2 linked regions of the Piscinibacter gummiphilus genome follow. The main gene of each other region encodes a partner of the protein of the gene in region 2 in a complex. Links are inferred from orthologs where the notes say so. Each region holds a gene or a part of one and is shown on either strand. Other genes may lie near its edges. The genes, in order: secA and secY.

Region 1 (3,563 bases), 4.2 Mb from region 2 along the record:
CCTTTCGCACGCCCGCCATCGCGATGCCGAGCTTCACGCCGGGCACGGGGAACAGGTCAGCGGGGTTCGGGGCTTGCAGGTTGACGGGCATCTCGGGGCTCGCTTTGGGAAAGGGGACTGGTGGTCGATTGTAGGAACAACGGGGGGCGGAATGGTGAAATCCGCTTCGTCATCCCGGCGCAGGCCGGGACCCTGGGCGGTCGCTCGAAGCACTGCTCTGCGAGCCCACGCCCGGGGTCCCGGCCTGCGCCGGGATGACGGCGTTTTCTTTTGCGTGCGCACCATGAAAAACGGAGCCCGAAGGCTCCGTTTTTCATGGCATCACACGCTCAGCTCAGCTTGCCGTGGCACTGCTTGTACTTCTTGCCGCTGCCGCACGGGCACGGGTCGTTGCGGCCCACCTTCGGCAGGCCGCCGTCGGGCATCGTGGCGGGGTCGGTCTCCTGCGCGATGCTGCCGTCCTCGTTCGGGTGCGTGTAGGTGATGTTGCTGATGGCCTCGGCGCGGTCCTCGATGGCTTCGGCGGCCTGGGCCACCTGTTCCTGGCTCTGGATGCGCACGGTCAACAGGATGCGCGTGACGTCCATCTTGACGACGTCGAGCAGCTGGCTGAACAGCTCGAAGGCCTCGCGCTTGTACTCCTGTTTCGGGTTCTTCTGCGCGTAGCCGCGCAGGTGGATGCCCTGGCGCAGGTAGTCGAGCGCGGCGAGGTGTTCGCGCCAGTGCTGGTCGATGGACTGCAGGAAGATCATGCGCTCGAACGGCAGGAACTGCTCGGCGCCCACGCGCTGCAGCTTGTCGTCGAACGCGGCGTGGCCGGCCTTGACGACCTGCTCCAGCACGTCGTCGTCGGTGATGGCGTTGCTCTTCTCGACCGTGGCCTGCAGGGGCACGTCGAGCTGCCATTCGTCGCGCAGCACCTTCTCGAGCCCGGGGAGGTCCCACTGCTCTTCGAGGCTCTCGGCAGGCACGTACGTGCGCACCACGTCGTTCAGCGTGCTGGCGCGCAGGTTGGTGATCTGCTCGTCGAGCGACGAGGCCTCGAGGATCTCGTTGCGCTGCTGGTAGATGACCTTGCGCTGGTCGTTCGACACGTCGTCGTACTCGAGCAGCTGCTTGCGCACGTCGAAGTTGCGGGCCTCGACCTTGCGCTGCGCGCTCTCGATGCTGCGCGAGACGATGCCGGCCTCGATGGCCTCGCCCTCGGGCATCTTCAGGCGGTCCATGATGGCGCGCACGCGGTCGCCGGCGAAGATGCGCATCAGCGAGTCTTCGAGGGACAGGTAGAAGCGCGAGGAGCCCGGGTCGCCCTGGCGGCCCGAACGGCCGCGCAGCTGGTTGTCGATGCGGCGCGACTCGTGGCGTTCGGTGGCGATGATGCGCAGGCCGCCGGCGGCCTTGACCTGCTCGTGCAGGCCCTGCCATTCGTCGTGCAGCTGCTTGATGCGCGCGGCCTTGTCGGCCTCGGGCAGCTCGGTGTCGGCCTCGAGCACCTGCACCTGCTTCTCGACGTTGCCGCCCAGAACGATGTCGGTGCCGCGGCCCGCCATGTTGGTGGCGATGGTGATCACGCCCGGGCGGCCGGCCTGGGCCACGATCTCGGCTTCCTTCGCGTGCTGCTTGGCGTTCAGCACCTGGTGCGGCAGGTTCACCTTCTTGAGCTTCTCGGAGATGAGTTCCGAGTTTTCGATGGAGGTGGTGCCCACCAGCACGGGCTGGCCGCGCTCGTGGCAGTCGCGGATGTCCTGGATGACGGCGTCGAACTTTTCCTTGTCGGTCTTGTAGACGAGGTCGAGTTCGTCCTTGCGGGCCGTGGGCTTGTTCGGCGGCACGATCACGGTTTCCAGGTTGTAGATCTCCTGGAATTCGTAGGCCTCGGTGTCGGCCGTGCCGGTCATGCCGCCCAGCTTGCCGTACATGCGGAAGTAGTTCTGGAACGTGATGGACGCGAGCGTCTGGTTCTCGCTCTGGATCTTCACGCCTTCCTTCGCCTCGACGGCCTGGTGCAGGCCGTCGGACCAGCGGCGGCCCGTCATCAGGCGGCCGGTGAACTCGTCGACGATGACCACCTCGCCGTCCTGCACCACGTAGTGCTGGTCGCGGTTGTAGAGGTGGCGGGCGCGCAGCGCCGCGTACACGTGGTGCATCAGCGAGATGTTCGCCGCGTCGTACAGGCTGGCGCCCTCGGCCAGCAGGCCGGCCTCGGCGAGGATGCGCTCGGCGTTCTCGTGGCCGTCCTCGGTCAGGTAGACCTGGTGCGACTTCTCGTCGACGGTGAAATCGCCCGGATCGATCACGCCTTCGCCCGTGCGCAGGTCGAGTTCACCGATCTGCTTCTTGAGCTTCGGCACCACGGCGTTGATGCGCACGTAGAGCTCGGTGTGGTCTTCCGCCTGGCCGCTGATGATCAGCGGCGTGCGGGCCTCGTCGATCAGGATGGAGTCGACCTCGTCGACGATGGCGTACGTGAGGCCCCGCTGCACGCGGTCGGCCGTTTCGTAGACCATGTTGTCGCGCAGGTAGTCGAAGCCGAACTCGTTGTTCGTGCCGTACGTGACGTCGGCAGCGTAGGCGGCCTGCTTCTGCTCGCGCGGCATCTGGGGCAGGTTCACGCCCACGGTCAGGCCGAGGAAGTTGTAGAGCTTGCCCATCCACTCGGCATCGCGCCGGGCGAGGTAGTCGTTGACCGTGACGACGTGCACGCCCTGGCCCGTCAGCGCGTTCAGGTACACCGGCAGCGTGGCCATCAGCGTCTTGCCTTCGCCGGTGCGCATCTCGGCGATCTTGCCGCCGGTGAGCGCCATGCCGCCGATCAGCTGCACGTCGAAGTGGCGCATCTTCAGCACGCGCTTGCCGCCCTCGCGCACCACCGCGAAGGCTTCGGGCAGCAGCGCGTCGAGCGACTCGCCCTTGGCGATGCGGTCCTTGAACTCGGCGGTCTTGGCCTTCAGCGCCTCGTCGTCGAGCGACTCGAACTGCGGTTCCAGCGCATTGATCCGCTGCACCACCTGACGGTACTGCTTGAGCAGCCGGTCGTTGCGGCTACCGAAAATCTGGGTGAGAAGCTTGGGCAACATGCAGCGTCGGGAAAATAGGGGCTGGGGTCAGCGGGACGAACATGCGAAAGGGCCGCGCAACGGCACGACCCGCACACACGCAAGCAGGGGAACAACCGCGGTCAGATGGGAGTCGCCCCGCGGATTGCAAGGCACCTCTTCCCCGTACCGGCGGCAAAAGCCGCGGATTTTAGCACCGGGGTGGAGCACGTCCGCCCGGCAGCGGAACAGGGTTGACCCTTCTCAGTGGCCCTTCGTTCCGCCGGCGTCGGCCTGGTCGAACGGCACGTTGCCCTTGCCGGCCAGGAACTTGGCCGGATCCTGGGGCACGCCCTCCACCAGCACCTCGAAGTGGAGGTGCGGGCCGGTGGAGCGCCCCGTGGTGCCCACTTCGGCCACCACCTGGCCGCGCTTGACCAGGTCGCCGGCCTTCACGAGGATGCGCGACGTGTGCGCATAGCGGGTCACGAGGCCGTTGCCGTGGTCCACCTCCAGCAGGTTGCCGTA
Region 2 (3,220 bases):
GTCTTCGAAGTGATGGGTGTCACCGACATCGTCTGCAAGAGCCTCGGTTCGCCGAACCCGTACAACCTCGTTCGCGCCACGCTGAACGCGCTGAAGAACACGCACACGCCGGCAGAAATCGCCGCGAAGCGTGGTCTGACGGTCGAAGAGATCACTGGCTGATCAGCCCGTCCGGAGAATTGCAATGACTGACAAGCAAAACGCCAAGAGCGGCGCCACGCTCAAGATCAAGCTGGTCCGCAGCATCGCCGGTACCCGCGAATCGCACCGTGCCACGGTGCGTGGTCTGGGCCTGCGCAAGCTGAACAGCGAATCTGAACTCGAAGACACGCCCGCGGTTCGCGGCATGATCAACAAGGTCTCGTACCTGGTCAAAGTGCTCTGAGCGGAGAGAAGAACATGGAACTCAACACCATCAAGCCGGCCGCTGGCGCCAAGCACGCCAAGCGTCGCGTCGGTCGCGGTATCGGTTCGGGCCTGGGCAAGACCGCAGGTCGCGGCCACAAGGGTCAGAAGTCGCGTGCCGGTGGCTACCACAAGGTCGGCTTCGAAGGCGGCCAGATGCCGCTGCAGCGTCGCCTGCCGAAGCGTGGCTTCAAGTCGGCTTCGCTCAAGTACAACGCTGAAATCACGCTGGCCGACCTGGAAGCGCTGGGTCTCGACGAAGTCGACCTGCTCGCGCTGAAGCAGTCGAAGCTCGTGGGCGAGATCGCCAAGGTCGTCAAGGTCATCAAGACCGGTGAACTGACCAAGAAGGTCGTGCTCAAGGGCATCGGCGCCACGGCGGGCGCGAAGGCGGCCATCGAGGCCGTCGGCGGTTCGCTGGCTTAATACTTCGCATCCACAGGACACGTCTCAGTGGCAACCAACCCGAATCAGCTGGCCAAGAGTGGCAAGTTCGGCGACCTCCGTCGTCGGCTTGTGTTCTTGCTGCTCGCACTGGTGGTGTATCGCATCGGTGCGCACATCCCGGTGCCCGGCATCGATCCGGTCGCGCTGCAGCAGATGTTCAAGGGGCAGCAGGGCGGCATCCTGAGCCTGCTGAACGTGTTCTCGGGCGGCGCGCTGTCCCGCTTCACCGTCTTCGCACTGGGGATCATGCCGTACATCTCGGCGTCGATCATCATGCAGCTGATGGGCTACGTCGTGCCCAGCATCGAGGCGCTGAAGAAGGAAGGCGAAGCCGGTCGTCGCAAGATCACGAAGTACACGCGCTACGGCACCCTGGCCCTCGCGCTCTTCCAGTCGCTGAGCATCGCGCTCGCGCTCGAGAGCTCGGCCGGCCTGGTGATCAACCCCGGCTTCGGCTTCCGCGTGACCGCGGTGGTCAGCCTGGTGGCCGGCACGATGTTCCTGATGTGGCTGGGCGAGCAGATCACCGAGCGTGGCCTGGGCAACGGCATCTCGATCCTGATCTTCGGCGGCATCGCCGCGGGTCTTCCGGGCGCCATCGGCGGTCTGTTCGAGCTGGTGCGCACGGGTGCGATGAGTTCGCCGGTGTTCCTGTTCATCGTCGTGCTGGTGCTCGCCGTGACCTTCGCCGTCGTGTACGTCGAGCGGGGTCAGCGCAAGATCCTCGTCAACTACGCGAAGCGCCAGGTGGGCAACAAGGTGTATGGCGGTCAGTCGTCGCACCTGCCCCTGAAGCTGAACATGGCCGGCGTGATCCCGCCGATCTTCGCGTCGTCGATCATCCTGCTGCCGGCCACTGCGGTGGGCTGGTTCGCCACGGGCGACAGCCTGCGCTGGCTGAAGGACATCGCCGGTGCGCTGTCCCCGGGTCAGCCCATCTACGTGATGCTGTATGCCGCGGCCATCGTGTTCTTCTGCTTCTTCTACACGGCGCTGGTGTTCAACAGCCGTGAGACGGCGGACAACCTGAAGAAGAGCGGCGCGTTCATCCCGGGCATCCGCCCGGGTGACCAGACGGCTCGTCACATCGATCGCATCCTGTCGCGTCTGACGCTGGCCGGTGCGGTGTACATCACGGCAGTCTGTCTGCTGCCGGAGTTCCTGGTGCTGAAGTACAACGTTCCGTTCTACTTCGGTGGCACCTCGTTGCTGATCCTGGTGGTCGTGACGATGGACTTCTGGGCGCAGGTCCAGTCGTACGTGATGAGTCAGCAGTACGAGTCGCTGCTGAAGAAGGCAAGTTTCAAGTCGAGCTGAGGCGAGGGCCTCGGACGACACCAAGCTGGACAGCGGATCGAAGACAACGAAGCAGAGCGCATGGCGAAAGACGACGTCATCCAGATGCAGGGCGAGATTCTCGAGAACCTCCCCAACGCTACGTTTCGCGTGAAGTTGGAGAACGGGCACATCGTGCTCGGTCACATCTCCGGAAAGATGCGGATGCACTACATCCGGATCCTCCCCGGGGACAAGGTCACTGTCGAGCTGACGCCTTACGATCTGAGTCGGGCGCGCATTGTGTTTCGGGCGAAGTGAGCCCCCAGGTGGTCCGAGTGGGCTCGCTGCCTGCGGATCACGAAGTATTGAATTGTTGAAGACGGTCTGAAGAAGGCCTAGGAGAAGAGCATGAAAGTTGCTGCATCGGTCAAAAAGATGTGCCGGAACTGCAAGGTTATCCGTCGCAAGGGTGTGGTTCGCGTGATCTGTACCGATCCGCGCCACAAGCAGCGCCAAGGCTGATCGCCTTCGACATCGCGAAGAATAGAGGACGCACATGGCACGTATTGCTGGTATCAACATTCCGCCCCAGAAGCACACCGAGATCGGCCTGACCGCCATCTACGGGATTGGCCGCACCACGGCGCAGAAGATCTGCACCGAATGTGGCGTCCCGTTCGATCGCAAGGTCAAGGACCTCACGGACGCTGATCTGGAAAAGATCCGTGAAGAAATCGGTCGCATGACGATCGAGGGCGACCTGCGCCGCGAGATGTCCATCAACATCAAGCGCCTGATGGACCTCGGCTGCTACCGTGGTTTCCGCCACCGCCGTGGCCTGCCCGTTCGTGGCCAGCGCACCAAGACGAATGCCCGCACCCGCAAGGGTCCGCGCAAGTCTGGCGTGGTCAAGAAGTGATTTGAGAGAAGGTCGATATGGCTAAAGCACCGAACACCGCCGCTCAACGCGTCCGCAAGAAAGTCCGCAAGAACGTTGCCGACGGCATTGCGCACGTCCACGCGTCGTTCAACAACACGATCATCACGATCACCGACCGCCAAGGCGGCGCCCTCTCCTGGGCCTCCAGCG

The links.
Region 1: the proteins of secY (region 2) and secA are in contact, whole or in part, in a crystal structure (PDB 3DIN), measured with the Thermotoga maritima proteins. The link is inferred for Piscinibacter gummiphilus from one-to-one orthologs. Residues at the interface, in WP_004081795.1 of Thermotoga maritima: Glu108, Gly109, Glu110, Glu111, Ala236, Glu237, Arg238, Arg239, Ile240, Thr241, Ile242, Gln243, Tyr244, Ala245, Arg246, Arg247, Val248, Thr249, Gly250, Arg251, Arg252, Val253, Tyr254, Gly256, Ala257, Ser258, Thr259, Tyr260, Leu261, Pro262; in WP_004082002.1 of Thermotoga maritima: Glu261, Ala262, Arg263, Lys300, Ala301, Arg302, Thr303, Ile304, Ile305, Leu323, Tyr324, Asp325, Pro326, Val329, Ser330, Tyr333, Ile336, Lys340, Phe345, Val349, Glu363, Phe364, Tyr374, Ser375, Gly376, Gly377, Glu393, Ile395, Thr482, Ser483.

What each region holds. Positions count from the first base shown.
Region 1 is NZ_CP015118.1:4,798,855-4,802,417, forward strand. The notes cover bases 130-3,379. They hold secA (preprotein translocase subunit SecA), read right to left. Parts: upstream 3,078-3,379; coding sequence 330-3,077; downstream 130-329. Other genes in these bases: A4W93_RS21905 (M23 family metallopeptidase), read right to left, coding at 3,300-3,379. Also shown: bifunctional glutamate N-acetyltransferase/amino-acid acetyltransferase ArgJ, read right to left, coding at 1-91; more of A4W93_RS21905, read right to left, coding at 3,380-3,563. UniProt on the Escherichia coli protein: Required for protein export, interacts with the SecYEG preprotein conducting channel.
Region 2 is NZ_CP015118.1:615,988-619,207, forward strand. Bases 107-3,013 are described here. They hold secY (preprotein translocase subunit SecY), read left to right. Parts: upstream 107-858; coding sequence 859-2,169; downstream 2,170-3,013. Other genes in these bases: rpsE (30S ribosomal protein S5), read left to right, coding at 107-162; rpmD (50S ribosomal protein L30), read left to right, coding at 185-385; rplO (50S ribosomal protein L15), read left to right, coding at 400-831; infA (translation initiation factor IF-1), read left to right, coding at 2,230-2,448; rpmJ (50S ribosomal protein L36), read left to right, coding at 2,539-2,652. Also shown: more of rpsE, read left to right, coding at 1-106; more of rpsM, read left to right, coding at 3,014-3,049; rpsK (30S ribosomal protein S11), read left to right, coding at 3,067-3,220. UniProt on the Escherichia coli protein: The central subunit of the protein translocation channel SecYEG. Consists of two halves formed by TMs 1-5 and 6-10.